Regions from separate parts of the Marinomonas mediterranea MMB-1 genome, predicted to be linked through region 3. Evidence: predicted binding sites of a transcription regulator. Region 3 holds the regulator's gene; each other region holds the start of a gene.
What was found. Region 3 encodes sigma-54, which starts transcription at its own class of promoters, with help from an activator protein. Its sites were predicted from a motif close to TGGCACNNNNNTTGCTNT; they were not measured.

Region 1: a site for sigma-54 is predicted at 2,946-2,963, ahead of glnK (P-II family nitrogen regulator). Genes of this name have one in related genera too.
Region 2: a site for sigma-54 is predicted at 3,819-3,836, ahead of MARME_RS20775 (amino acid ABC transporter substrate-binding protein). Genes of this name have one in related genera too.
Region 4: a site for sigma-54 is predicted at 2,130-2,147, ahead of MARME_RS19375 (CmpA/NrtA family ABC transporter substrate-binding protein). Genes of this name have one in related genera too.

The regions. Positions count from the first base shown of each region.
Region 1 is NC_015276.1:3,770,831-3,778,617, reverse strand. Features, by position in the region: gene radA (DNA repair protein RadA) at 1-875, opposite strand, end outside; gene MARME_RS17285 (ammonium transporter) at 1,245-2,507, opposite strand; gene glnK (P-II family nitrogen regulator) at 2,555-2,893, opposite strand; gene MARME_RS17275 (accessory factor UbiK family protein) at 3,524-3,766, shown strand; gene MARME_RS17270 (fibrinogen-like YCDxxxxGGGW domain-containing protein) at 3,894-5,255, shown strand; gene MARME_RS17265 (YifB family Mg chelatase-like AAA ATPase) at 5,335-6,852, shown strand; gene MARME_RS17260 (bile acid:sodium symporter family protein) at 6,978-7,787, shown strand, end outside.
Region 2 is NC_015276.1:4,577,511-4,585,297, reverse strand. Features, by position in the region: gene MARME_RS20790 (amino acid ABC transporter ATP-binding protein) at 1-273, opposite strand, end outside; gene MARME_RS20785 (amino acid ABC transporter permease) at 298-1,398, opposite strand; gene MARME_RS20780 (amino acid ABC transporter permease) at 1,412-2,584, opposite strand; gene MARME_RS20775 (amino acid ABC transporter substrate-binding protein) at 2,718-3,740, opposite strand; gene MARME_RS20770 (Lrp/AsnC ligand binding domain-containing protein) at 4,323-4,799, shown strand; gene MARME_RS20765 (ComEA family DNA-binding protein) at 4,938-5,744, opposite strand; gene recG (ATP-dependent DNA helicase RecG) at 5,933-7,787, opposite strand, start outside.
Region 3 is NC_015276.1:1,965,975-1,973,761, reverse strand. Features, by position in the region: gene MARME_RS08980 (ABC transporter ATP-binding protein) at 1-670, opposite strand, end outside; gene MARME_RS08975 (calcium/sodium antiporter) at 847-1,803, shown strand; gene lptC (LPS export ABC transporter periplasmic protein LptC) at 1,810-2,397, shown strand; gene lptA (lipopolysaccharide transport periplasmic protein LptA) at 2,372-2,890, shown strand; gene lptB (LPS export ABC transporter ATP-binding protein) at 2,890-3,615, shown strand; gene MARME_RS08955 (RNA polymerase factor sigma-54) at 3,682-5,151, shown strand; gene MARME_RS08950 (PTS sugar transporter subunit IIA) at 5,169-5,618, shown strand; gene MARME_RS08945 (HPr family phosphocarrier protein) at 5,630-5,899, shown strand; gene mgtE (magnesium transporter) at 5,909-7,261, shown strand; gene yjgA (ribosome biogenesis factor YjgA) at 7,267-7,787, shown strand, end outside.
Region 4 is NC_015276.1:4,250,007-4,257,793, forward strand. Features, by position in the region: gene MARME_RS19360 (hypothetical protein) at 1-93, shown strand, start outside; gene MARME_RS19365 (hypothetical protein) at 121-744, shown strand; gene MARME_RS19370 (aspartyl/asparaginyl beta-hydroxylase domain-containing protein) at 996-1,631, shown strand; gene MARME_RS19375 (CmpA/NrtA family ABC transporter substrate-binding protein) at 2,149-3,456, shown strand; gene MARME_RS19380 (ABC transporter permease) at 3,537-4,508, shown strand; gene MARME_RS19385 (ABC transporter ATP-binding protein) at 4,554-5,411, shown strand; gene MARME_RS19390 (NAD(P)/FAD-dependent oxidoreductase) at 5,438-6,721, shown strand; gene nirB (nitrite reductase large subunit NirB) at 6,737-7,787, shown strand, end outside.

The DNA of each region.
Region 1 (7,787 bases), 1.8 Mb from region 3:
CGGTTTAAGAAGATGGAGCTTGGATTTTTGACTTCTTTTAAACCGTTTTCAAGCATCGCGAATACACCAAGCTCATTGATTGCCCCGAAACGGTTCTTCATGCCACGTAGTGTACGAAAACGAGAGTCTTCTGAGCCTTCTAACAGCACAGAGCAATCCACCATGTGTTCTAGTACTTTTGGACCCGCCAATGAACCATCTTTGGTAACATGACCAACGAGTAAGACTGCGGTTTGAGTTTGTTTCGCAAAACGTGTCAGAACGGCTGCACTTTCTCTTACTTGTGAAACACTGCCCGGCGCCGATTCAATGCCATCCAAATGCATGACTTGTATCGAGTCAATGACCATTATTTTGGGTTTTACTTGTTCAGCAACATTCAAAATAGACTCAACGTTGGTTTCCGACAACATTTTTAGATTCTGAGTAGGGAGACCTAAACGTTGTGCTCGCATAGCGACTTGTTGAAGTGATTCTTCACCTGTTACATAGAGTGCGCCTTGTTGTTGAGCGAGCCAGCACATGGTTTGTAAAAGCAGTGTACTTTTCCCTGCTCCAGGGTGCCCACCAATAAGAACCACGCCACCGGGCACTAATCCCCCACCTAATACCCGATCGAACTCACTGGCACCAGAGCTGAATCGAGGAACGTCACCAAGGTCTACTTCGGATAAATCTTTAACGCTTGTTGTTGCGCCTGCATACCCCTGACGTCTAGGGTCTTGCGTCGCGGCAACACGTGCGGATGTTTTAGTGGAGGTTAAGCGTATTTCTTGAAGGGTATTCCAAGCGCCACAGGCCTGACATTGTCCTTGCCATTTAGCGTAATCAGCACCGCATTCGTTGCATACAAAGGCTGTTTTTGCTTTTGCCATTTTTTGTCTCTGAGTTGTTATGCTTTTCATAACGACCCCTCCCTAACCCTCCCCTTAGTAAGGGGAGGGAATAAGAAATACCTCGCACTACTGCTCCCCTTACTAAGGGGAAGGAGTATGAAATACATCGATGCAATTCCTTCCTCTTTGTTAAGAGGAGGGAGGTTTGAAACACTGCATACTATTCCTCCCCCTTTACAAGGGGGAGGTTAGGTGGGGGTCATTAAACAATATTCAATTGCTTTTATAGTAACAGAGGAACTCAAAAAGTGTGGGAGAAAAAACGACAAACCCCCGCTAAAAGCGAGGGTTTGTATTTGATGTTCCAAACCCTACCTTAAAGGCAAAGTAGTGGACATTAAGAGTATCTTAGTTTTTGTTGAACTCTGGGTACGCTTCCATACCACATTCAGCAAGGTCAACACCTTCGTACTCTTCTTCTTCAGAGACACGAACGCCCATGATTGCTTTAATGATCAACCAAACAACTAGACTTGCAACGAATACCCATACGAAGATCGTTAGAGCACCAGCGATTTGCCCGCCAAATGTCGCACCGTCGTTTGTTAGAGGTACGGCAAGTAGACCCCAAACGCCGACTACACCGTGTACAGAGATTGCACCAACTGGATCGTCAATTTTCAGTTTATCCAATGTTAGGATAGAAACAACAACAATCAAGCCACCAACAACACCAATTAGAGTTGCACCTAGTGCAGATGGTGTAGAAGGTTCTGCTGTGATTGCTACAAGACCTGCAAGTGCGCCGTTTAGAAGCATTGTTAAGTCTGCTTTACCAAACAAGATACGAGCTAGGATAAGAGCTGCAATTGCGCCACCCGCTGCTGCTGCATTCGTGTTTAGGAATACCATTGCAACCGAGTTAGCGTTTGCTATATCGCCAAGTTTCAATACAGATCCACCGTTGAAACCGAACCAACCCATCCAAAGGATAAACGTACCTAGTGTTGCTAGAGGTAGGTTAGCACCAGGAATAGCGCGAACTTCACCGTTAGGTCCGTATTTACCTTTACGAGCGCCTAGTACCAGCACGCCTGCAAGAGCTGCTGCAGCACCGGCCATGTGTACGATGCCTGAGCCAGCGAAGTCAGAGAAGCCCATGTCGCCAAGGTTGTACATACCGAATACATCGTTACCGCCCCAAGTCCAACCACCTTCAAGTGGGTAGATCACAGCAGTCATAACAACGGCGAACGCTAGGAAAGCCCAAAGCTTCATACGTTCAGCTACGGCACCAGACACGATAGACATTGCTGTTGCAACGAAGACGACTTGGAAGAAGAAGTCAGAAGCGCCAGAATAAATTGAACCGCCTTCAAAACCGCCTTCACGGCCTTCAAAGTCAGATAGAGTAGATGCGACATCTACGTCTTGAATACCAGATAGGAACCAATCTCCACCATACATGATGTGGTAACCTACAACGAGGTACATGATACAAGAGATCGCAAACAGTGCGACGTTCTTAGTAAGAATTTCGGTTGTGTTTTTAGAGCGAACTAAGCCCGCTTCTAACATGGCAAAACCCGCTGCCATCCACATAACTAATGCACCACACACCAGAAAGTAGAAGGTGTCCATAGCATATTGTAAGTGATAAACTTCTTGCATTTTTCGCCCCCCTAAAGGCTTGTAAGATAAAAACGGTTTCTTATTATTTAAACCGCGTCTTCCCCAGTCTCTCCGGTACGAATACGAACCGCTTGTTCTAGATTAACGATAAAGATTTTACCGTCGCCAATTTTCCCAGTGTTCGCAGCGCTTGATATCGCTTCGACAACTTGGTCCGCCATGTCATCGGCGATCGCAAGTTCGATCTTCACTTTAGGTAGGAAATCTACGACATACTCTGCACCTCGGTAGAGTTCTGTGTGGCCCTTTTGACGTCCGAATCCCTTTACTTCTGTAACAGTGATACCTTGAACACCGATTTCAGATAGGGCTTCGCGAACATCATCTAGTTTGAAAGGCTTGATGATGGCAGTAATAAGCTTCATTCTGGCAATCTCCTTAGTTTTAGGATTATCTCGTATTGCGAGTACAACCAGATATTCAATATGCGTGCCACAACCATAAGAGTGAGTGTTTATAAGGGGTTGAGGAAAAGTGCACAAAAAAAGTACGGTCAATCGCGCACCAGAGAAAGCTAAGATTCGTGTTTTGTTGGTGCGCTGTGCGCTTTCTTGGTGCTTTTGGAGGGAGGTGGTTAAAGTAACTGGAAAAATGCGCTAACTATTTGGTTTTATAGTGGTTCAATAACATCAATTAGATGAATCACCTTCAGTTATGCGTCTGGTGTCACCAAGTCGGGTCACATATCTCGTTTTATGTGCACAAAAGTAAAGCGGGATTTAATGTTGTTCCAAATTGGGGCAATTTGCTTCGAAAGGGGAAAGGCAAACAGTGTAATAATGTATTTTAAGAAGTCGAATTGGTTTGTATACTTAGGGTAACAACAAACAGGTTACTAGCCCCTTATTTTTACTCGATAGCGATTATTTAAAATATAGTCGAATGCCCTAGTTAGCAAACTATCAAGGCAACCAAAAATAAGAGCGTAGTAATTTAACTCTTTTAAATAGGCTGCTTAAACGCAACCCTAATGACTATAGACGATAGAGGCCAATATGCTAGACCAATTTGTGAAACAAATGGGAGCTGGGCTAGAGCAAGCCGCAGCGACGTTAGGTAAATTGCCAGCAGAAGAAATCCAACAGCAACTGCATCAAGTAGCAAAAGACACGCTTACGAAAATGGACTTGGTTACAAGAGAGGAATTTGAAGTTCAGGCTGATATGCTGGCTAAATACCGAAAACGTCTTTTAGAACTTGAAGCGCGTTTAGAAGAGCTTGAGAAAACTGAATCTTAATCACTTTTGACCAGCTTTTTAGCTTCAGACCAGTTCTTTGATCCAGGTCTTTTTTTGTTATCTTCTTTTACAAAAAGCACAGTGATATAGTCATTGTGCTTTTTATTTGTAAAGGAGAAATGTAAGGATGTTTAAAAAAGCACTGTTAGTATCTGCTATGTCATTATCAGTTACCTATTCATATGGGGCTGATATAGGTGAAACTACTATAAACTCTGTTGTAAAGACGGTGGGTATTTCAGGTGTCTCTGACCCTATTGTTATAACAGGCGTTCCCTCTTCTAACGAAGCGGATAGTGGAGCAGTTAGTGTCTCAAATGTGACAAGTTCCACGTTCGACATTAGCTTTAAAGAGTGGGAGTACCTCGACGGTATACATAGTGATGAAACGGTACCTTATGCTGTTTGGGAGGCTGGTAGAGTTGAAAAAGCCGATGGTACTGTATGGGAAGTTGGTTCTTTTGATCAGGCTGCGAAATCTAAGCGAGTGGAATTTTTACAGCCTTTCGATGGCGTGCCTAAGCTCTTTATTACTGGACAGACGAGCAATGGCGATACCTATGTTGTCCGTGCAAAAAGTGTTACATCTTATGGTTTTGTCTCCGTTGCTCAGTTCTTTGAGGCTTCTAAAAATAAATCTTTTGATGAAAAAGTGGGTTATCTAGCAATATATTCAAGCGAAGAGGAAGGGCAGCTTGATAACGGATTGCCTTATGACTTGCAGTGGAAAAAATCGGATAACGTTTCTGGTAAGCCTGTGGTTAATTTCGCAGGTAAAACAGTGACACTTGAAGAGGACAGCTCTAAGGACACTGAGGTAGCTCACGTAAGTGAAGTGCTTTCTATGATGAGTATAAATGGAAATCTCTTTGCTAGTGATAGCAGTTTATATGGTAGTGATCCGATGAGCCTGAGGCAAGAGCCGGAAAAACTTGAGTTCCTTTCGAGCTGTAAGGCTTTAATAGATAACGATTCAACTTTACCTAGTGGTTACTATTCCATTGATCCTGATGGAGTTGGTGGTATTGCAGAGTTTACGACGTATTGCAATATGGAATTTAAAGGAGGTGGTTGGACATTAGTATCTAAGCGACGTTCGTCAATTGGCGATCCAACGGATGCTATCACATCAGATTCGGTTAGCCAGTACCTTCGAGATTCTCAATGGATTGAGCTTAGAGGGCAGGCCTCTGAGTTGTTAGCCGTGCAAGATGTTGAGTCAGATATTCCTACGAAATATGCAACTGGCGATATTTCAACATTACTTGCGGCCAATTGTGTACCTCTTGGAGACTCTTTATCTCAGGTTAAGTTAATTCATCATGAATCGTCTGGGTGCTCTGGAAATGGTTCTGATTATTCAGGTTTAGGCTCTACTAAGAACAATATGGTGTCGTTCTTGTGGGGCTACAATAAGAGTTTATGGTCTCATAACCCCGCATCTAACTATCACTCAAGTAGTGAAAATATAGACATTTACGTTCGCTAATCCATTGCTTATTATTTAGTTATTAAGGACAAACCCTCAGACTGTGAGGGCTTTTTATTTATATGATCAAGGAGTGATCATGAGTTTAGCCACTATTTATAGTCGCGCCCGTGTTGGCGTCGACTCACCTTTGGTAACCGTAGAAACCCATATATCCAATGGCTTACCAGCGTTAAATATTGTTGGTTTGCCAGAAGCCGCCGTGCGGGAAGCGAAAGATAGAGTACGCAGTGCGATTCAAAACAGCCATTTCGAGTTCCCAACGCAACGTATAACTATCAACTTAGCACCTGCCGATTTGCCAAAGGAAGGGGGACGATATGATCTTGCGATTGCTATTAGTATATTGCTTGCGTCAGGCCAACTTGGTGATTTGCAACTTCGTCAGTACGAGTTTCTTGGAGAGTTATCTCTAGCTGGAGACGTAAGAGCGATAACGGGCTTGTTGCCTTCTGCGGTGGCGTGTGCCAAAGCGAGTAGACAACTGATTTGCTCATCGGGCAATGAGCAAGAAGCGGGTCTTGTTGAATCCGACGCGCTTCATGCGAACGTATTGACGCAAGTGACTTCCCACCTCTTAGGGCAAAATAAGTTACCTGTTTGCCAGCTTAGTCGTAATGCATGCGAAGACGTCTCTAGGCAACTACCTGATATGGCGGATGTAAAAGGCCAATATCAAGCGCGACGAGCATTGGAAGTCGCGGCTGCAGGAGGGCACAACCTCTTGTTTGTTGGGCCTCCAGGCACGGGGAAAACAATGTTGGCGTCGCGTTTGCCCGGAATCATGCCTAAAATGATTGAGAAAGAAGCGCTTGAAGTGGCAGCGGTTCAATCTGTTTCAGGGCGAAAAATGGGCCATGATTGGTTTTGGTCGCAGCGAATTTTTCGTTCTCCCCATCACTCTAGTTCGGCCGCAGCACTGGTTGGTGGAGGATCAATTCCGAAACCCGGTGAAGCTTCTTTAGCGCATCGAGGGGTATTATTTCTTGATGAATTGCCAGAATTTGATCGTAAAGTATTAGAAGTATTACGTGAACCGTTGGAGAATGGTGAGATTCACCTTTCACGCGCTCGTGGACAAGTATCTTATCCGGCTAGGTTTCAGCTTGTGGCCGCGATGAATGCAAGTAATGAAGCCTATAAAGGTGAACAAGACTATTATCAGTCGCAAGCCAGTCAAAAGTACCTTAAAAAGCTGTCTGCTCCTTTTCTTGATCGAATTGATTTGCATGTCGAAGTTCCCCCTCTCCCTTCAAACCTGCTGGTGGATCAAAATGAATCAGGAGAACCCAGTAAGTTAATCCGACAGCGTGTCGAACTGGCAGTGTCTAGACAGCGAACTCGTCAGGGTGTCCAGAATGCACTTCTATCTGGCCGAAAGCTCGAATTGATTTGTAATCTGAATGAGGGCGATAAAGTGTTTATGCAACAAGCATTAGAAAAGCTCAAACTCTCTGCCAGAGCTTATCATCGAGTCTTGAAAGTAGCGCTGACATTGGCCGATCTTGAAGGGGTTGATGTCGCTAGGAAGCATCTAATGGAATCCTTAGGCTACCGCAAAATGGAAAAGTTATTAACCAAAGCAATCGGTGGGTAGGTTCAATTGTAAAGAAGCTGTTACATTGTTGACTAAAAACCTTTAGCCAGTAAAAATAGCTTTTACTTATATCACGTGCCTCTTATATAAGGATTTGGGGCATTTCAACATTGGAGATTGTGGGTATGGTTGTTCAGTTATTTCCTCTTTGGGCGGTATTGTTATCGTGTTGCGCCTATCTTTTTCCAGATTTGTTTGTTTCTTTTAAATCAAACATCGTTCCTTTATTGATGGTCATCATGTTGTCGATGGGGCTGACGTTACAGCTAGATGATTTTAGAAAAGTACTAACAAACAGAAAAGCCGTCGTGGTCGGAGTGATCTTGCAATTTCTGGTCATGCCGATATCGGCGTACGGCATTGCGAATATATTTGGTTTCAGCCTTGAGCTTGTCATAGGAATGTTATTAGTCGGCAGTGTCGCAGGCGGCACGGCTTCTAATGTAATGTGTTATTTGGCGAAAGGTGACGTGGCGCTTTCGGTATCAATGACCGCTATTTCTACTCTCATAGGCGTTGTACTCACACCATTGTTAGTGTCGGCCTTTATCGGTCAAAGCGTCAATGTGCCAACATATTCGATGTTTATTAGTTTGTTAAAAATTGTCCTAGTGCCCGTTGCTGTCGGAGTATTGGTCAATACCTTTGCCAACCAACTCGTGCGTAGGGTAGAGGGGCTGCTTCCTTATGTTTCTATGTTTACCATCGTGTTCATTATTGCCATTGTGGTTGCCTTGAGTGCAGACAAGCTCTCAACGATCGGTTTCTCTGTCGCGTTAGCCGTCATACTTCATAATAGCTTAGGTCTGATACTTGGGTATTGGGTGACTTTTACATTGGGATTCGACCAAAAAGTGTGTCGTACCATTGCTTTCGAAGTCGGTCTTCAAAACTCTGGGTTAGCATCTGCATTGGCGATTAAATACTTTACTCCG
Region 2 (7,787 bases), 2.1 Mb from region 3:
TGCCTCGATGTTTTTCAGGTTGTCGTTCATCTCAATACCGTCAACAAGGATTGAACCTTTTTGGTGTTCCTCTAGACGGTTGATGCAGCGAGTCATTGTTGATTTACCTGAACCTGACGGCCCACACACAACAATACGTTCGCCTTTACGGATACTAAAATTAATATTCTTTAGAACGTGGAAGTCACCGTACCACTTATTCACGTCGCTAAATTCAATAATTGCTTCTTCGCCCGGCTCAAGTTGGGCAAGTGCCATGTTGTTATCAGTCATCTTTTTAAAGCCTCAAAATCTATATTATTTCCGCTTGTGTCCGGTATCTAACTTACGCTCAACCGCCATACTGTAGCGGGACATACCGAAGCAGATAATCCAATAAACAAAGCCTGCGAAGGCATAACCTTCGATTGTTGTACCTAACCAGTTAGCATCGTGGTTTGCTGCTTGGATTCGGCCCAGTAGATCGAACATACCAACGATGTAAACCAGAGTCGTATCTTTGAACAAACCGATAAAGGTATTCACGATACCTGGAATAACCAGTTTCAATGCTTGTGGCAAGATGACCAAACACATTGATTGCCAGTAGGTGAGTCCCATTGCATCTGCGGCTTCGTACTGACCTTTAGGTATTGCCTGAAGGCCACCACGAATAACCTCCGCCATATAAGCAGCAGAGAACAATGTAATACCAATGAGTACACGAAGTAATTTGTTGAAGTTCAAGCCTTCTGGCAAGAACAATGGAATCATAACGGATGCCATAAACAAAATCGTGATCAATGGAACAGCACGAATGGTTTCGATGAATACAACACATACTGATTTAACAATCGGCATGTTAGAACGACGACCCAATGCTAGAAGCACACCAAGAGGGAAAGAGGCAACAATACCGACAACCCCAAGTAAGGTTGTTAGGAACAGTCCGCCCCAGTTTGATGTTTCAACTGTCTCAAGGCCGAACATGCCGCCAGAGAACAATATAAAAGCAACAATTGGGTACACCACGATAATTGCAATTGACAAGAAAAGCTTGTTAACCGCTTTTATCGCAAACATACCAACAAGCACAATGAGTAAGATCAATGCGAGGTTGATGCGCCAGTACTCAGTTTCAGGGTACAGGCCGTACATAAATTGCTCAAAGTACGCCCCGATGAAAGCCCAACATGCGCCGCCTGCTGTACACGCTGCTTTGGAAGATCCTTCCCACGTTGCATCAAGAAATCCCCACTGTAAAACAGGTGGGATCATCAAATACAGAACATATACGCTGAACAAAGTCAGAGCAATATTCAAAGGAGAAGAGAAAAAGTTTGCTCGAACCCAAGCTACCGGACCTACCGAATCAGACGGTGGTGGGAGGCTTGGAGATGGTTTAAATTCGATCGCCATGATAATAGCCTCCTTAACGTTCTACTAAAGACATACGTTTGTTGTACCAGTTCATAAAGAGCGAGATAGATAAGCTCAAAGAACCGTAAACAAGCATACATAAGCCAATGGTTTCGATTGCTTGACCCGTTTGGTTCAGGGTCGTACCCATAACAACTGCAACCAGTTCAGGGTAGGCAATCGCTGCACCTAAAGAAGAGTTTTTCGCTAGGTTTAGATATTGGCTAGTAAGAGGGGGAATGATAACGCGTAACGCTTGAGGTAATACGATAAGGCGCTGAGTTTTGCCGTCTGGTAAACCTAATGAGCGTGATGCTTCGGTTTGTCCCCAGTTTACAGATAAGATGCCTGCACGTACGATCTCTGCAATAAAAGAACCCGTGTATGTAGACAGTGCAATAAGCACCGCGACAAATTCAGGTACTAATACCATGCCACCCGTCACATTGAAGCGACTTTTAGACGGTAGATCGAATTCAACAGGGAAACCGGTAACAACAAAAGCAAGTAAGGTGACACCAATAATGGTACCAAAAGAGGCCCAATAGGCAGGGAACCAATTACCTGTCGCTTTTTGACGCGCTTTGGCCCAGCGAACAATAAAAAATGCACCCACGATAGAAAGCAAGAAGGCTGCTAATACAAAGCCAGAACCGTCTTGGAACTGTGGGTTTGGTGAGTAGATGCCGCGTTTGTTGATAAAGAAATCACCGAACACAATACTATTGCGAGGGTGTGGCATGGCAGCCAAAACGGCAAAGTACCAGAAGAACATTTGCAGCAATAATGGAATATTACGCAATGTCTCAATGTAAACAGTTGCTAGTCTTGCAACCAGCCAGTTGTTGGACAGGCGTGCGAGGCCCATTATGACGCCGATAACGGTCGCTAAAATAATACCGAGCAAAGAGATTACAAACGTATTGATAAGGGCTACAGCAAATGCTCGGCCGTATGTATCTGCTTCAGTATATTCAATTAGGTGGATCAGGACTGGGAAGCCCGCTGGTTCATTCAAAAATGAGAAACCAGTAGATATCCCGCGTGTTTCAAGGTTAGCTTGTAGATTGCTGAATAAATAATATCCAACAAAGACGACTACAGCCAACAGAACGGCTTGAAAGATTAGGGCGCGATTGCCCGCGTCATTCAAGAAGCTCGTATTCGTATTAGTATTTTCGCTCATCTTGGTTCAGGCAGTGATATGCTCGTCAGATGTGTTTCAGAAACAAGACTGGCGCAGAGCACTTAAGAGGTGAATCCATGCTGGATATTTTACTAAAGTGGCTGCGCCAGTATATAGGTAGACTTAAAGGGTATTAACGAACTGGTGGAGCGTACATTACGCCGCCTTCAGTCCATAGGTTGTTAATACCGCGAGGTAGACCTACAGGAGTGTTTGGACCAACGTTGTTTTCAAATACTTCGCCGTAGTTACCTACTTCAGCGATGATATCGTATGCCCAATCAGCACCAAGACCTAGAGACTCACCCATGTTACCTTCAGCGCCTAGAAGACGACGGATCGCAGGGTCTTTAGATTCAGCTTTGATTTTCGCAACGTTTTTAGAAGAAATACCCATTTCTTCAGCGTTAACTTGTACGAACATTGCCCAAGTTACGATGTCTTTCCATTGGTTGTCGCCGTGACGAACAACAGGACCTAGAGGCTCTTTAGAGATTGTTTCTGGAAGGATAACGTGTGCACTTGGATCAGCAAGTTTTGAACGGTGTGCTGCTAGACCAGATTTATCAGTCGTGAAAACATCACAACGACCAGAAGCGTATGCTGCTAGTGCTTCGTCTGCTTTTTGAACGATAACAGGAACGTAAGACAAACCGTGCTTACGGAAGAAGTCCGCCATGTTTAGCTCAGTTGTTGTACCTTGCTCAGTACAAACAGTTGCACCGTCAAGTTCCATCGCAGAAGTAACACCTAGGTCGTTACGAACCATGAAACCCTGACCGTCATAGAAGTTTACCGCAGTAAAATCTAGACCCAGCGCAGTATCACGCGTGTAAGTCCAAGTCGTGTTACGAGATAGCATGTCGATCTCGCCAGACTGAAGTGCAGTGAAACGTTCTTTCGCTGATAGAGGTGTGAATTTAACAGCTTGAGCATCACCAAATACTGCAGCAGCAGCAGCGCGACAAGCGTCAACATCGATACCAGACCAGTTACCTGCTTCATCAGCGTTTGAGAAACCAGGAACACCTTGGCTCACACCACACTGAATGAAGCCTTTAGATTTTACGTCGTCTAAAGTTGCTGCACCAGCAGTTGCGCTTACTGTCGCTGCGATTGCAGCAGTGGTAAGGATTTTACTCATATTCGATTTCATTTAAGAGCCTCCCAGGCGTTTCTTTTGTATATATTATCTTTTTTAGCAAAAACGGCTTTTACAACCTTGTGAGCTTGTTAAGCAAATTGTTTGCCAAAATTAGAGTTATTGTTTTTTTGTATATTTTCCAGTGGAATCTTCTATGAGATCCTCACTTCACTTTATAGAACGACTTTTTGTAGGCTAGAGTCAAGAGGAAAGTGTAAAAAAATTAGGGGAAGTTTCGACTTTTTTGCACATTCTTTTTCTTAAAGTCTACTAAAAGTTTTTCTTTGATAGTTTTTATATATTAGTTATTTGCTCTCCTATGCTTGTTATATATTGGTGCATGAAACGTTAGTTTAGTAGAAAAAAAGTGCCTCATTACGACTTTTTTGCCTTTTTTTGGTGCTGAGGTTTGTTTTTGTTCGATATTGGTGCGGAGGTATGTTTAAAACCTTGTTTTATTTAAGGTAATGGGTTTTCTGTTTTCAGACTCGCTCATGTTAGACTTACTCTCTCAAAGAATAAGAAAACAAAAGTTCAAAGGTCCGAATCTATATTAATGTTATATAGATCATAATTTAAGGAGCCCCGTGATTAATGGAAACTTCCGCGAAGCCTCTAGATAGGCTAGACAAGAAGATCCTACGAGAACTTCAAATTAATGGTCGTCTTTCTAATGTTGAACTCGCTAGCCGCGTTGGGCTAAGTGCGACGCCTTGCCTTGAAAGGGTAAGACGTTTAGAACGTAATGGTTATATCACAGGCTATTGCGCACTGGTTGACCCCAAAAAGGTTGACGCAGGTTTATTGGTGTTTGTTGAGATTCGTCTTAAAACCACCTCTCCTGAAGGCTTTCTTGAATTCAAAGAGTCAGTCTCGGAAATACCAGAAGTACTGGAATGTCACCTTATCGCTGGTGATTTTGAATATTTATTAAAAGCACGAGTGTCCAATATGGACGCCTATCGAAGGTTGTTAGGCGAGACGTTGCTAACGTTGCCGCATGTGCGTGAATCTCGTACTTATGTTGCGATGGAAGAAGTAAAGAATACAACGGTTGTTAAGATTCCCTAATTTTATGGGAATGTGAAGAACGACCCTTCTATATCAGTGTTAGGGTTGTAGGTTAAGTGGAAAGGTACGATTATTAGCCGTAATCTTCGTACCTTTCACTGTTCTAGCTCTATTTTATCCGCACATTTTTATTTTGTACTAACTTCCTTTCAGCGCTTTTTTAATTCTTTCCAGTAATTTAGGCCCCACTCCCTTAACGTCTAGTAGCTCTTTCCATTTTTTGAAGGGACGATTTTGAACAATTTCTTTTGCTACTTTTTTGGAGAGCCCCTTCACTTCAAGGATGTCATCGGTTGAGCAGTGATTGATGAGTGTTACCTCAGGTGAATCCGTACGCTTTTCTTTTTTCTTGTTTGCTTTCAGGCCCTTCTCGGGTTTGACGGAGTCCGAGGTCTCTGTTGAGATGGTTTCACACGGGGGAATGTCCGTGTTTGTCGTGTTTGAGCTTGCTGGGCCGATGTCTGATGTTTTTTCAGATGGAAGCGGTTTTGGTACTTCTTTTTTGAGAGGAAGCTCAATGACGTTTTCAATCGTTGTTGGCTGAAAGTCGATGTGCATTGGGATTGGGAAATTAACTTGATCGCAGAGCACATAACCTGCTCCATCCCACTCGCGAATTTCTAGGCTGATGTCCCAAGTGCCCGCAGAGGGTGCGGTATAAATGAGATCATAAAGACAATTTTCTAAATAGTGTTGGCCATTTATTTGTCCAATTGTCGTTGAAGCGAGCAGACAGGATTGATCGTCACGGTGCTGATGTTGACGATACGCTCGCAGCTGTATGGAAACAGTGCCGCTGAGGTTGTTTAATTCTCTGTGGCTACTGACACGCTCTATATTAATTAGAACTCGGTCTTTTCCCTGTTTGTACCCGCACTGACCTTCTAACTGCAGCTTCATCAGTGCTCGACTATCATCGTTTAAAGGGGTGGAAAGTGTATTCAATTTGGAATCCTCAATTACATTGTTGTTCTACCAAATGCATCAAGAAAGCTAAGAGGGTGACTCGCGGCTTCCGTAGGTGCGACGTCTGACTGCACAGGACATATAGTAGCCTGAAAGCGTGACAAAGGGGTTAAATTTTAACCTATATTTGAAGTTTAGAAGGACGCAAAACGCTTCTTTTTGAGGTGTTATACATTTAAATATTGGCTTTGATTAGGAAGCCAACGCTGCAACAGTGGCGAGACGTGTTGAGGGTAGGATTGATAAAGAAGCAGTGCTGCGGATTGAACATCCGTGAGCAGTCCTTTATCTCTTTGTAGGTCGGCGACTTTGAACTCCAGCAAACCAGTTTGGCGTGTGCCTAGTAGCTCGCCTGGGCCACGCAGCTCAAGGTCTTTCTCGGCAATCTTAAAGCCATCAGTATGCTCTCGCATGGTGCTGAGTCGTTCTTTGCCTTGTTGCCCCAGAGGCGCTTTGTACAACAGCACACAATGGCTGGCAGTGGTGCCACGACCCACGCGGCCACGTAACTGATGGAGTTGCGCTAGACCTAAGCGTTCAGGGTTTTCAATGACCATCAGGCTGGAGTTAGGTACATCAACGCCCACTTCGATGACGGTAGTAGCGACCAATAAATCAATCTCGCCCGCTTTGAAAAGCGCCATAATATCGGCTTTTTCCTGTGCTTTCAGACGCCCGTGAACCAAGCCTACCTTTAGGTTGGTCAGTTGCTCCTGAAGCAGTAATGCCGTGTCTTCTGCGGCTTGACACTGCAAGGCTTCGGACTCTTCGATTAGGGTACATACCCAGTATGCTTGACGGCCTTCTGTGCAGGCGTTGCGAACTCTATCGATCACTTCGGGGCGTCTTTGGTCAGACACGACAATTGTATTGATGGGCGTTCGACCGGGTGGTAACTCATCTATGATAGAGCAATCTAAATCCGCATACGCTGACATGGCGAGTGTTCTTGGAATAGGCGTTGCGGTCATGATGAGTTGATGCGGTTGGAAGCCAGCTTGTAAGCCTTTTTCACGAAGCGCCATTCTCTGGTGTACGCCGAATCGATGTTGCTCATCAATGATTGCCAGCGCAAGATTATGAAACGTGACTGTATCTTGAAAAAGCGCATGCGTGCCGACGACGATTTTTGCCTCGCCCGATTTAATCTTTAAAAGCTCTGCGTCACGCTGTTTGCCTTTGAGTTTGCCAATCATCCAAGCGATGGGCACATCAAGCGGCTCGAACCAATTTTTGAAATTCAGATAATGTTGCTCCGCCAGTATTTCGGTGGGTGCCATAATCGCAACTTGATAACCTTTTTGAACCACGGCGGCAGCCGTCATACCTGCAACCAGTGTTTTGCCTGAGCCCACATCGCCCTGAACAAGTCTCAGCATCGGGTGGCCGCTGCTCATATCTGCAAGTACCTCTGAGAAGACGCGACTTTGAGCTCCGGTGGGTGAAAACGGCAGTTGATCGAGTAACTGTTGAGTCAAGTTACCGGCTTCCGTCACCGCGATGGCTTTATCTTCTTTGGCTTTAATACGTTTACCTATGAGTGATAATTGGTGCGCTAGTAGCTCTTCGAAGGACAGGCGATACTGAGCGGGATGAGCACCTGCTTTAAGTTGAGCGAGGTTTACGCCTTTATCTGGGTGGTGTAGAAACTGAATCGCTTCTGCAAGAGCGGGCAGGCTAAATTGATTTAAGATTGCATCGGGAAGCCATTCTTGCAGGTTGAAAGGTGTTAAGCGCTCCAGAGCCTGTTCGCACAAACCGCGAATTTTGTTTTGCGTTAAACCATCGGTTAGCGGATAGATTGGCGTTAGCTGTTGTTGCCCACTGAGCGTATCGTCTTCTTCGATTGAACTGTACTCTGGGTGGTACATCTCAAACCCTGTACTGCCACGACGGATCTCGCCAAAGCAGCGTACTTTCTCGCTGTTTTCGAGCTGCTTTTTTTGGGCAGCGGAAAAGTGAAAAAAGCGCAAGCTGAGGGTGCCAGTCATATCTTTGACGCGACAAATTAGGCTACGACGT
Region 3 (7,787 bases):
CTTGAGCAACAACAGTACCACCCGACAGAATACACACATGATCAGATATTGACAGAGACTCTTCAACGTCATGAGAGACGAGAACGGATGTTATACCAACCGCTTTATTTAGTTTTTTGATCAATTCGACAAGCACGCCTTTTGAGATTGGATCTTGCCCAGCGAATGGCTCATCATACATAACAAGCTCTGGATCGAGTGCGATAGCCCGCGCTAGAGCAACGCGACGTGCCATACCACCAGATAACTCCGAAGGCATTAGATCAACCGCCCCCCTCAAGCCCACACTTTGCAACTTCATTAAAACAATATCTTTAATAATGTCATCCGGAAGGTCCGTGTGCTCCTCCAAGGGAAAGGCAACGTTTTCATAGACAGACATATCACTAAACAGCGCCCCACTTTGAAACAACATGCCAATTTTCTTACGTGTGTCATACAAAGCAGAACGATTGGCTTTATGAATATCTACGCCATCAACCAACACTGAGCCTTGATCTGGATGGAGTTGAGCGGCGATTAAACGCAACAGTGTCGTTTTCCCTGTGCCACTCGGCCCCATAACGGCGGTTATTTTTCCACGAGGAATGTTAATAGACACTCCTTCATAAATCGCTCTCTCTCCACGAGTAAACGATAGATTGCTAATTTGAACGTAAGCGTTTTTCACGACTTTTATACTTCCATTTAAATCTATTGTACAAATAGTAGCATTCGCCCTCCCCAAATTAAACGCTATAACTATTATGTTGTTTGTTTTATAAAGGATCGCGCACGTCAAGTCTTGAATTTAGTTGGTAAACCACATTAAATGGAGCACTTTGCTATCCATGGAATAAAAGATATATGTTTTTGTTTGCTGCGGCGCTCGTAACTGGCCTTATTTTATTAGTATTAAGCTCAGATAAGTTTATCGAACATGCGGCACTTGTCGCCGAAAAATTAAATGTTAGCCCAATTATAATTGGTGTAACGCTCGTCGCCCTAGGAACCTCTGCCCCTGAGATGGTTGTGTCGGCCACCGCCGCACTAGATAATGCACCAGGGATAGCGATTGGTAACGTCCTAGGATCAAATATAGCCAATGTTGCCTTAGTATTAGGTGCAACACTTTTTTTCTCGTCCATTCCAATTGCGGGAACGCTCGTAAAAAAGGAGATACCTCTCGTTGTCGCCATCACACTGATAGCAGGCGCTCTGTTTTACGATGGGCACCTCTCCAAAGTGGACGGCTTAATACTGATTGCTTCATTTGTTATTGCTTTAATTATCTTACTTAAGGGTACGAAAGACGGTGAAGACGAGCTCACAGAAGATTTACCTGAAGATGACGGTAAGAGTGTCTGGTACTCATTGCTTATGGCGACATTAGGTCTCGCAGTATTAATTATTTCATCAAAAATATTGGTATGGGGAGCGGTCGGAATTGCGACACTAATGGGAATAAGCGAACTTGTTATAGGCTTGACCATTGTCGCAATCGGCACAAGCTTGCCTGAATTAGCCGCTTCGATTACAAGCGTTAAAAAAGGTCATCATGATATTGCCATTGGCAATGTATTAGGATCAAACCTATTCAATTTGGCAACCGTATTACCAATGCCAGCGATCCTAGCCCCAGGATTGCTAAACGAAGAGGTGTTAAATCGCGATTATTGGTGGGTTTTAGGACTTACCCTTACATTAACACTTCTTGTCCTTGTATACTCTCGCACTAGATCTAAAGAAGTTCCTCGCTGGATTGGCTTCCCCTTGTTGGGCAGCTATGCAATCTACTTATATACTCTAATTGCATATAGCTAATTAATTATGAATATACTTTCGTCTAAAGACTGGGCAAAAAAGCTCCTTATTCTTTTAGCAATAGCGGCGTCTGCAACGGCATTCTTTTGGTATGGGGCGTCGCCGACTCTGACACTCGTCTCAACAGACGAACTTTCCGACTCCCCTGACTATTTTTTAGAAAATGTCACGTCAAGAGAATATACCATTGATGGAAAGTTGGAACAGACGATCAAGACATCAAAATTGAGTCATTTCAACTCAAACAAACAAACAGAAGCAATATCACCAAAAATAGAAACGGTTACAAATGATATCGCTTGGTACGCTGAGGCAGACTTTGGAAAACTAAATGACGCCAACAAAGATATATTACTAACCTCCAATGCATTCGTAACCCGAAAAGACAGCACAACAACATCCAACCGCTTAAATGCAGATTCAATTCACTACAATGATGTCGACAAGTCGCTGATCAGCCTTGGAAATGCGGAACTCATTACACAGCAAGGCATAACAAAAGCGGACACCATTCGCTCATTCGTAGACCTTGAAACTGCTCAATTTAAAGGAAACGTATCTGGACATTATGAACAAGCTACTCAAAATCAATAAGGTCACCTTGTTTCTAACAGTAAGCGCTTGTTTAAGTGCTAGCTCAAACTACGCTTTAGAAAGCGACACTAGCCAACCTCTTGAAATCCAAGCGGATGAAGCATTTTACGATCAGAAAGCGGGCGAAGCCACCTACAAAGGCGACGTTCTAATAAAACAAGGCACGATCGAAATAAAAGCAGACTTTCTAAAGGTGTTTACCGACCCAGCCACCAACACTTTTAGCTCTTTACAGGCCACTGGCACACCAGCGAGATTCACGCAGCAATTAGACGAGGCCGGAAACAGAGTAACAAGTCGCGGAGATCAGATCGACTACATTACAGATGGACGCTTAGAAATTAATGGCAAAGGCTATTTAAAGCGAGGGTTAGATGAAATAGATGCGGATTTCATCCTCTATATGATGAAAAATGAAACCTTTACCGCAGAAAACAGAGGCAATGGACGAGTAAAAATGACTTTGCAACCAGCTCAAGAGAAGAGTGAATAATGGCAATATTGGAAGCCAAACATCTCGCTAAGGCGTACAAAAAACGAAAAGTTGTGCTCGATGTGTCACTGTCCGTCGAATCTGGACAAGCAGTTGGCCTGTTAGGTCCAAACGGCGCGGGCAAAACGACCTGTTTCTATATGATTGTTGGCATGGTAGCAAATGATGCTGGAGGAATATTCATCGATGGCCTGGATGTAACTAAGGATGCGATGCACGCGCGCGCGCAAAAAGGCATTGGCTATCTCCCTCAAGAAGCATCTATCTTTAGAAAAATGTCTGTTGAAGACAACATTGCAGCCATTATAGAAACTAGAAAAACACTGACTAAACAAGAACGAAGCGACTTACTAGAAAAATTGCTTGAAGAATTTCATGTTACTCATATTAGAAAGAATTTAGGCATGGCTCTCTCGGGTGGAGAGCGACGAAGGGTAGAAATCGCACGCGCACTGGCAATGAACCCTAAATTCATTTTACTTGATGAACCTTTTGCTGGTGTCGACCCTATATCGGTCGGCGACATTAAGCAAATCATAAAACACCTCACAGACAGCGGCATTGGTGTTTTAATTACCGACCACAATGTTAGAGAAACGCTAGACATTTGCGACAAGGCTTACATTGTAGGAAATGGACACATCATCGCCTCAGGAAATGCAGATGACGTTATTAACAATGAACAAGTAAAAAAAGTCTACCTAGGCGACGACTTCAAGCTTTAAGCTCTTATTTTTCAAATAAAAAGGGAGTAATATGCATAACGCGTTCCATAAAAGAAGAGTTGCTCCATGAAGCAGTCATTACAGCTAAAAATCGGTCAGCAGTTAACTATGACTCCACAGTTGCAGCAAGCGATACGCTTACTTCAACTCTCAACTATTGACCTGCAACAGGAAATACACGATTTTCTGGAATCTAACCCACTTCTTGAACTAGATGAAGACGAGAGTGCAGCTGCAGCGTCATCAGAATCCAGCAATCAAACCGAAAAAAAAGCAGAGAGCGACACTAACTCAGAAGAAGCAAGAGTAGAGTCTGAATGGACGGAAAGTATCCCTGAAGAACTCTCTATCGACAGTAGTTGGGACGACACGTATCAAAATACAGCAGCGGCCTCTGACGCACCTTTATTTGATGGTGATTTCGACTTAGACAGTAGAAATTCTGAATCCGAAAATATACAAGACCATCTAATATGGCAACTAAACCTTACTCATATTTCTGATAGAGACATTGAAATTGCATATGCTTTAATTGAATGCGTTCAACCCGATGGCTACCTATCGATCAGCGTGCAAGAAGTCTTTGAATCCCTTGCCTCTGAACTTGAAGACTTAGAGCTCGATGAAGTTGTCGCTGTCCAACATCGCGTCCAACGATTTGACCCCGTTGGCGTTGCGTCGCAAGACCTAAGAGAATGTCTATTAGTCCAACTGGAAGGCTTTCACAATCACCAATTGTTTAAACCCGCCCATAACGTTATCGATAACTATTTACCACTTCTCGGGAATCGCGACTTTGCCCAGCTATGTAGGAAAACACGCTTAAAGGAAGAGGCGCTTAAAGACGTTATCGCGCTTATACAACAACTAAACCCAAAACCCGGCTCGACAATTGACACCTCAGACACTGACTATGTTATTCCTGATGTTTCAGTAAAAAAGAAAAATGGTATTTGGCAAGTTGAACTAAACAATGATGCGCTACCACCAGTAAAGATCAACGAAACCTATTCAGCAATGGCAAACAAGTCAGCGTCTTCGGAAGACGTAAACTACATAAAGACCTCGCTACAGGAAGCCAAGTGGTTTATAAAAAGCCTTCAAAGTAGAAATGAAACCCTACTAAAGGTCGCCAGCTGTATCGTAAATAGGCAGATCGAATTCTTCGAGTATGGCGAAGAGGCAATGAAACCGATGGTACTCCATAACGTGGCAGAAGAAGTCGGAATGCATGAATCAACAATATCTCGTGTCACAACTCAAAAATACATGCATACTCCTAAAGGTATCTTTGAGCTCAAATATTTCTTTTCGAGTCATGTTAATACAAGCTCTGGCGGAGAATGCTCCTCAACGGCTATTCGTGCCATGATTAAAAAGCTTATTGCAGAAGAACCGGCTAAAAAGCCTCTTAGTGACAATAAGCTAGCTACGATACTTGCCGAGCAAGGAATACAAGTTGCGAGACGTACCGTCGCAAAATATCGCGAGGCGATGAACATCCCTCCTTCCAATGAACGAAAGCGCCTTATTTAAGGTAGGTCATATCAACAATGTCTTTAGAAAAATTAGTCAATAGTGAGCTGGTTTTTGCTAATCAACCAATTGCCAGCAAAAAAAGAGTTCTGGAATTTTTAGCCGAGGCTATTGGGGCGAGGCTGCATTGTGAGTCAGAAGCAGTCTACGATGCGCTTTTAGCAAGAGAGAAGCTCGGCAGTACTGGCGTCGGAGCCGGAATAGCAATTCCGCACTGTAGATTTGAACAAGCAAATCATGCTGCCCTTGTTGTTATGTCTCTAGAAAAACCCATTGATTACGACTCAATAGACAGACAACCCGTTGATTTAATATTTGCACTGATAGCCCCTCCTAACGAATGCGAGGGACATCTTAAGACGTTATCTCAAATTGCAGAAATGGCACAATCTCCAGATAAATTAAAGAGACTACGTGATACTACAACAAACGAAGAATTGATAACCTCATTTCTACAACAAGTATAAGGGCGACTGCCATGCAGGAAAAGACCGTCACTATTGTAAACAAACTAGGCTTACATGCTCGGGCAGCCAGTAAACTGGTTGAAACAACGACTCGCTTTTCGTGCGATATTACCATCGAAAAAGATGGTCGAAACGTAGACGGAAAAAGCATCATGGCTATGATGATGCTGGCGGCTAGTAAAGGAACAGATTTAAAAATAAAGGCGAACGGCGATGATGAAATAGACGCTATGGACGCAATCGTCGAGGTCATTGCTAATCGATTCGGCGAAGCGGAGTAAGCCCACTACATGACTGAGCAAACCACTCAAGAACACCTCCAGACAGTAAATGAATCACTTGAGTCTGGAACAACGATGCAAATCCGGTATTTGCTCAATGGTGCTCTACCCGCTCAGGATGTAGCAAGACTTCTAGAATCTTCTCCACCAAAAGAACGTAAGCTGCTTTGGGACCTAATCGACGATAAGAACGAAGGTGAGGTTCTTCAATATTTAAGTGAAGACATCAGTGCTCAGTTCATGAAAACAATGGATACGGAACGACTTGTTGCCGTATCTGAACAGTTTGAGCACGACGATTTAACCAATATTCTTCAACATTTACCTGAGACTCTTGTAAAAGAAGTTCTCGCGTCAATGACAGCGCAAAATCGCGCCCGTGTAGAAACCCTGCTGAGTTATTCTGAAGACTCCGCAGGCGGACTCATGAACACGGACACCATTACGATCCGACCCAATATAACGGTCGATATCGTTTTTCGTTTTTTACGACGACACCAAGAACTGCCTGACATGACTGATAATCTATTAATCGTCAGTCGATCGGACAAATTTCTAGGCACCTTACCTCTCACAAAACTATTAGTCGCAGACACCTCTTCTACTGTTCGCGAAATAATGGAAACGGAAACGACCACAATCACTTCGGACATGCCTGCCAGCGAAGTAGCTCAGCTTTTCGAAAAATTAGACTTGGTCTCAGCGCCAGTGATTGATCCAGAGACAAAAAAACTATTGGGACGAATTACAATCGATGATGTCGTTGATGTCATTCGAGACGAAGCTGAGCACTCTATGCTATCGATGGCAGGTTTAGAGGATGACGAAGACACGTTCGCTCCCATTTTAAAAACAACTCGGCGACGCGCTGTATGGCTCGGAGTCAATTTAGTCACCGCTTTCATTGCTTCTTACGTTATAGGACTGTTTCAGGACACGTTAGATCAAATCGTAGCGCTCGCCATTCTAATGCCAATAGTAGCCAGCATGGGCGGAATCGCTGGTTCACAGGTTTTGACTTTGGTTATTCGAGGAATCGCCCTAAATCAAATCGGTGCAACCAATACAGGGTGGCTACTCAATCGAGAGATTGTGGTCGGAGCCCTCAACGGGATATTATGGGCAACCGTTATCGCAGCAATGACAGCTCTTTGGTTTGACAATCTCCAGATAGCCTATATCATTGCCGCAGCAATCATTATCAATCTATTATTTGCCGCCATCACGGGAACCATGCTCCCCGTCATTCTAAAGAAACTAGGCGTTGACCCAGCACTTGCGGGAAGCGTAATTCTTACAACAGTGACCGATGTCGTCGGCTTCTTATCATTCTTAGGTTTAGCAACTTTATTTTTAGTGTAAATACAATGACAGAATTTGAACAATACGACGAGTTTGACGACGAAAACTATAAGAGCAAAACTCAGATCAAGCGAGAAATGGAAGCGCTTCAGGACCTCGGTAAGCAACTGGTCGCTCTGAGCAAATCACAAAGAGCAAAAGTCCCCATGTCCGAAACCATGCGAGACGCACTGGATGAGGCAGACCGAATCAAACAGAGAGAAGCGCAACGCCGCCATCTTCAATATATTGGTAAAGTGATGCGCAGCGAGGATCATGAAGCGATTCAACATCGAGTTGATCTTTTTGATACCACCTCAGCACTGCATAACAAGCTATTTCATCAACTTGAAGCAACACGAGATCAATTGATTAATGCAGATAGTAGTCAAGAAGTATTCAAAAAATACATTGAAGAAAACCCTGATGTCGACATCCAGCAATTTCGTCAACTTATAAGACAATCTCAAAAAGAAGCGGAACAAGGCAACAAAACAACCAGTAAGAAAAAGCTTTTCAAACTATTACGCGAGATACAAGAGAAGAA
Region 4 (7,787 bases), 2.3 Mb from region 3:
CGTGATTCGAATAAAGGCAGTCGCAGTTCGAAAAGGGGCGGACGCGATGCCAGCAGCGACAAGGGAAGTCGCGGTAACCAGAAACGACATTAAGCCTATTTTCAAATTGAGGACAGACCCATGAGAAGAGCAACCTTTGCTGTCGCAAGAACAACAGCCCTACTATCTTTACCTGCAATCGCGGCACTGGCGTTTCCTATCTTCGCCTTTGCCGATACAGACGAAACGGACGCAAAACACTCCGGCACCTTCGCACAAATCGGGGGTGGTTATCACTCTAGCTTTATTAGTGAAAGCAGCAATGACTATGACGTCTCCTTTGACTCACCAGTATTTTCAGCGCGACTCATCCCACAAGAAAACGTCGCATTGGAGTCAAACTATTATTATCCAGGCGCAGGAGACTACACCAAGGGGTCCGAGTCGGGTCGCTCGGTCTTTGATGTGTCAGGACTTGAGCTAAATGCTTTGATCAGCACGTCTCTTGTCGATGAAGGTTTTTATGCCTACACAGGCGTTGGCCTTTTTAGCGAAACATGGGAGTCCACGAGCAGCGGAAACCAATACGTTGCAACAGGGCTTCAACTGCCTATTGGGGTAGGTTACAACTTCGGCAAGTTTTCCATCGACGCCCAATTTGCCCTACGTGATCAAGATGCCTATACCAAAGACGTCTTCTCGTCCGACGACGCCAGTATGAATGACGCCAACACGGTGAAGTTCAGACTGTTTGCCAACCTATAAGCGTTTACCGTCTTTTAAGACTCTAAACGCATCCGTTTTGTCGTGTCCGTCGCCTCATCGCCTACCAACCTGACGGGCACGACAACTTTCACCATACTCTCCGTGTTCTCCATACTCTTCGTGCTTAGATGTTAACTTGCCATTGCAATTTTATATTTGCCGCCTACTATGAGATCTCTACACAAAGTCGCGAACGAAGCCCAGTCGTCGCGCAAAGATCTACTATAGAAGTACAAAATAAGGATTGATAAATGGACACATTAGCGCGACATTCGGAGTTCATTGGTAAGGTGTTTTCACACCAACATATAGAAGACATCCGAACGTCACTCTCGGTGATAGAAGACGACACATTGTGGAGCCAACATGTGAACCAAAAGGCGTATCAAGGAGTCTGGGACGTTATTGCTTTGCGCTGTCTTTCTGAGCATCAACATGCCCACCCTATCATGCAAAACTTCTCCCATCACAACAAAGACGATCACTGGGTGAATCTGCCAATCATAAGCGAATTTGGGTGTATTCAAGCACTCGTCGACGATCTCGAAAAGCTAGAGGGCATCTTAATTAAATCGGTTCGCTTTATGCGCCTACATGCTGGAGCAAATATTTTACCTCACTCCGACAATGGCCTTGGACTGGAGTATGGCGAAGCTCGGCTGCATGTCCCCATTATAAGTGATCACAACGTTGAGTTTTATGTGGCCGACGAGAAAGTCCCTATGAACACAGGCGAACTTTGGTATATCAATGCGGATAAGACACACTGGGTAAACAACAACAGTACACTCGCTCGTACGCATTTAGTGATCGATTGTCAGTGTAGTCACGAACAATTTGACGCTATCTGCCAGTACATTCAATCAGGTCGGGAATCAGACAGCTAGCCAGTTACGTCACCTCGTTCTCTATTGTGCATAACGCCATGCACATTTCGGTGCACCACAAGACATCAAAGAACAATATCAGTGCACCGCACAATAAAAGAAACGTACACTCTATCTATAAATCGACACTTAAAACACAACCAAAATACTCCAAAATAAAATAACCACTTATAATTCAGACAGTTAAAAAAACTGGCACGACTCATGCCTTGTATTAAACATAACCAGTAATATCACAAAATGAACACTTCGCTTTAGCACTGTTCGCTAACGCGATATAAAAATTAAGAACCGACAACGGTTCAGGTATGGCAAAGGCGCCAGGCACACCCGCTATCTAATGATAGAAGGATGAGTCTGGCGTCTTTTTTCGTTTCTGGGTCTATCCAATTGGAGTACAAACATGAAAAAGACGTTTGGTCACTACGAACAATCTCAAGGTTTTCTCAAAACTCATGCTGCAAGCGCAATTAAGTTCGCGACGAAAGTTGCAGCTGTTGGCGCACTAGTCGCCTCCATGCAAGCTCAAGCTGAAATTGGTGAGCCAGAGAAAGAAGACTTAAAATTCGGCTTTATTAAACTGACGGATATGGCACCTCTTGCGATTGCCTACGAAAACGGATACTTCGAAGACGAAGGCCTCTATGTCACCTTAGAAGCACAAGCAAACTGGAAAGTGCTGCTTGACCGCGTAATTGATGGGCAACTGGATGGCGCGCACATGCTAGCAGGTCAGCCACTTGGTGCGACAATTGGCTTCGGTACTCAGGCGCATATCATCACTGCGTTCAGTATGGACCTAAATGGTAACGGCATCACGGTTTCCAATGATATTTGGGCTCAAATGAAACCAAACATCCCTAAAGATGCTGATGGAAAACCCGTTCACCCGATTAGCGCATCGGCGTTAAAACCGGTTGTGGAAAGTTTCAAAGATGAAGGGAAACCCTTCAATATGGGCATGGTATTCCCAGTTTCAACGCACAACTACGAGCTACGCTACTGGTTAGCAGCGGGTGGTATTCACCCGGGTTACTATGCTCCGAAAAAAGGAGACATCAGCGGTCAAATCGGTGCTGACGCACTGTTGTCCGTTACGCCTCCTCCTCAAATGCCGGCGACCATGGAAGCAGGTACTATCTACGGTTATTGCGTGGGCGAGCCGTGGAACCAACAAGCCGTCTTTAAAGGCATCGGCGTACCTGTCATTACCGATTATGAAATCTGGAAAGACAACCCAGAAAAAGTATTTGGTGTAAGCAATGAATGGGCAGACGAATATCCAAACACGCACCTACGCGTCGTTAAGGCCATGATTCGTGCGGCAAAATGGTTGGACGAAAACAACAACGCAAACCGCCCAGAAGCGGTTGAAATTTTATCTCGCAGTGAATACGTCGGCGCAGACTATGACGTTATCGCCAACAGTATGACGGGAACGTTCGAATACGAGAAAGGCGATAAACGCGAAGTGCCTGATTTCAACGTATTTTTCCGCTACAACGCAACGTACCCCTACTACAGTGATGCGATTTGGTACCTGACTCAAATGCGTCGTTGGGGACAAATTGCGGATAACAAACCGGATTCTTGGTTCATGGACACTGCGAAAAAAGTTTACCGTCCTGACATTTATGCAACCGCCGCAAAAGAGCTGATCGAAGAAGGATTAATGGAAGCAAGCGAGTTCCCTAATTTCGAAACTGAAACAGGCTTCAAACCACCTCAAAGCGAATTTATTGACAACGTTACATACGATGGACGTTACCCAAATAAATACCTTGAGAGCTTTGAAATCGGTCTAAAAGGCGACGACGAAGTATAGAAATTTAAAGACTACCTAGCTCCCAACGGCACAAGGACGTGCCTTTTTAACCTAAGAACAACGTATTGAGAAAGACAAACATGATGACACCAAACATAAAACTAAAATCTATTCAGGATTGGTATCAAGGCTTTTCCATTAAGAACCTGCTGTTACCCATACTGGGTATTTTGGTCTTTTTGGTGATTTGGAATGTTGGCGCAAGTCGCGTCCATACTTCCCTTGGTACATTCCCAGGGCCTGTTGCTGTCTATGAGCAATTTCAGAACTTAATTGCGGATCACCAGCGTGAACGCCAAAAGGAAGTTGCTTTCTATGAGCGTCAGGAAAAGCGAAATGCAAAAAAACTCGCAAAAAACCCTGATGCCAAAATAAAAGTCCGCCCGTATACAGGCAAACCTACCTTTTTTGATCAAATTGGAACAAGCCTCTATACCGTTGTTGCAGGCTTTGTGCTTGCCAGTTTAATCGCCATACCCGGCGGGATCATTATTGGGCTAAGCAGTTCCGTCTACAGTGCATTTAATCCATTAATTCAAATATTCAAACCCGTCTCACCGCTAGCATGGTTGCCTCTCGTGACTATGGTTGTCAGTGCGGCGTATGTATCAAAAGATCCCATGTTTTCAAAGTCGTTCCTAACCTCCATGTTCACTGTGACACTTTGTTGCCTATGGCCAACATTAATCAACACTGCGGTCGGTGTTGCTGCTATTGAAAAAGATTTATTAAACGTCTCTAAGGTATTGCGCCTTGGTTGGTTCACTCATGTTATTAAAATCGTTATTCCTTCTTCTATCCCTATGATGTTTACCGGTTTACGCCTGTCTTTGGGTATTGCTTGGATGGTGCTGATCGCCGCCGAGATGCTCGCACAAAACCCAGGTCTTGGTAAGTTCGTGTGGGATGAGTTCCAAAATGGCAGCTCAAACTCGCTTGGCCGAATTATGGCGTCCGTTATCGTGATTGGTTTAATCGGCTTCCTATTAGACCGAACCATGTTGAGCATCCAAAAAATGGTGTCTTGGGATAAATCTCAGATTTTGAGATAACGATTAAAAACACATTCACGAGCGAATTACGCGAAGGTAAAGAATATGCATAACTATTTAGATATCAGCCAAGTATCCATTGAATTCCCGACACCAAAAGGCCCTTTTAAAGCCTTGGATAGAGTGGATCTAAAAATACAACAAGGCGAATTTGTTTCTCTTATCGGTCACTCCGGCTGTGGTAAGTCGACCGTCCTTAATATTGTCGCAGGCCTTTACGATGCCACCGAAGGCGGCATCATGTTAGGCGGCAAAGAAGTAAAAGGGCCGGGGCCAGAACGCGCCGTCGTCTTTCAAAACCACTCTCTTTTACCTTGGTTAACGGCCTATCAAAACGTCGAGCTTGCGGTAAAGCAGGTTTTTAAAGGTAAGAAAAGCAAACAAGAAATGCACGACTGGATCTGTCACAACCTTGAGTTAGTACACATGACTCACGCGATCGACAAACGTCCTGACGAAATTTCCGGTGGTATGAAACAACGTGTCGGTATCGCTCGTGCGTTGGCAATGGAACCCAGCGTTCTACTGATGGACGAACCCTTCGGCGCACTGGACGCACTGACTCGTGCGCACCTTCAGGATTCCCTAATGGAGATCCAAACCGACCTGAACAATACCGTCATTATGATTACCCATGACGTGGATGAAGCGGTACTTCTTTCTGACCGTATTGTCATGATGACCAACGGTCCCGCAGCCACAGTAGGTGAAATTCTCCACGTAGACCTTGAACGTCCTCGAGACCGCTTAGCACTGGCAAACGACCCTAAATACGTCGATTACCGAGCGCAAGTGCTGACGTTCCTTTATGAGAAGCAAAAAAAAGTAGAAACGCTGGATAAACACAGAACCAACGCAAAAAGCGGCACCAAGAACAACGAACCGAATGCAAAGCAGGCTTAAACGAGTCATTCGTTAAGAATTCAATTATGACAAAACAACACCTAATCATCATCGGCGGCGGAATGGCGGGCAGTAAGCTTGCTAGCGAACTGTTAACCAAAGCCCCAGATCAATACAGGATTACGGTGATTGGTGAAGAAGCTCGCATTGGTTACAACCGAATTATGCTGTCTTCCCTTCTTGCGGGGGAAATTAAAGAACAGGATATGAACCTCATCAATGTAGATGAGCTTTCAGAGCAAGGTGTTCAATTTATTTGTGACGATCCTGCGATCCGTGTTTCCTATGATCATAAGCAGGTTGTGTTGCGTTCAGGCACATCCCTTAATTTCGATAAAGTCGTATTCGCTACCGGTTCTCGCTCAAGAACGTTAGATATTCAGGGTAACGACGCCCTCAATGTCATCGGCTTTCGAGACTGGCAAGATGTCGACGCAATGGCAGCATTACCAGAACGAAGCAAGGTAACGGTCATCGGTGCCGGTTTACTCGGTTTAGAGGCCGCCGTTGGTTTGACAAAACGAGGCCATACAGCGACGGTTGTGCATCGTTCAGGGCACATATTAAATCGCCAACTCGACCAGAAAGCGGCATCGCTTTTACAAAATAAACTGGAGAGTATGGGCATTGCATTTCGTCTTGGCGTTAACCCGACCAAGCTAATAAAGAGTGAACAAAACCTAGTACACAGCGTTGTGCTTGACGATAAAAGCACACTAGAGACGCAATGCGTTGTCATGGCCGCAGGCATCACGCCAGAAACGCAGTTGGCTAAATCGTCAGGGCTTATCGTTAATCGCGCCATTCAGGTCAATGAGCGTCTTCAGACATCCGTCGAAGGTGTCTACGCCATTGGCGAATGCTCGGAGTTCGCCAACACGACTTTTGGGGTGGTCGCCCCGATATGGGATCAAATTGACGTGCTTTGCGAACAGTTAATCGTATCAAGTCAGTACGCTTTGGCACACAATGAAACACCAAAGTTTCGCATCAACCCGATTCCGGTCAAGCTTAAAGTGTCTGGAATCAACCTGTTTTCCGTCGGTGATTTAAGTTCTTTCACCGATAGCAACTCCATCACATTTGTAGATGCATCGCAGCATCATTACCGCCGACTCGTGGTCAACGACGACAAACTCGTCGGCGCAATTCTTTTTGGCAACGTCGCCGACGGTGGCTGGTACTTCCAGCTTATACAGAATCAAACCAATGTCAGCGCTTTACTAGATCGTCTTATATTCGGAGAAGCCTATTGCACTCCGATAGAGCACGAGAAAGAGCTCTTAGAAAAACGACATAAAGCAAGCTGAGATACGAGGGCTTCTATGACAACGAATCAAAACAAACCACGAATCGTCGTTGTCGGTAATGGGATGGTCGGCCATCACTTTATCGAACAACTCATTCAATCTGGTGCCAATCAAACATTTGATGTTCAGGTGTTCGGCGAAGAAAAATACATCGCATACGATCGTGTACACCTAAGCGAGTATTTTACCGGCAAAAACGCAGAAGACCTGTCACTGACCACCAGCGAATTTTACAAAGACAATAACATCGATTTCCACGCGGATACGAAAGTCGTTGCGATCGATGCACCAGCCAACAGCATACGCTTAGACGACTGCACTCAAGTGGATTACGACAAACTGATTTTAGCAACAGGCTCGTACCCATTTGTGCCACCGATTCCGGGACACAAACGAGATAATACCTTTGTTTATCGTACCTTTGATGATCTAGACGCTATGCGTGAATGCGCAAAAGACTGCAAAACAGGAACGGTCGTAGGAGGCGGTTTACTTGGCCTTGAAGCCGCTAATGCACTCAAAAACCTCGGTTTAGAAACTCAAGTGGTCGAATTCGCACCACGTCTTATGCCCGTTCAGCTTGATGAGACTGGCGGCGCAATGCTTAAAGACATGATCGAAGGCATTGGCGTTGACGTGTATACCGCAACGGCAACAAACGAAATCGTAGACGGCGAAGCCGCATTCCACCGCATGAACTTCGCCGATGGCAGCCACTTAGAGACCGATCTCATTCTTTTCTCTGCGGGTATTCGACCTCAAGACGAATTAGCACGCACATCCGGGCTTACTTTGGGTGAACGTGGCGGCATCGAAATCAACAATGTTTGCCAAACGTCTGTCGATAACATTTACGCCATTGGTGAATGTGCCCTTTGGAATGGCAAGATCTTTGGTTTAGTCGCGCCGGGTTACACCATGGCTAAAGTGGCCGCTGATCATGTAATAGGGAATAACAGCCTAGCCTTTGAAGGCGCTGACATGAGCACCAAACTCAAGCTACTCGGCTGTGATGTCGGTTCGATTGGCGATGCTCACCAAGCAACACAAGGCGCTAAATCTTTTG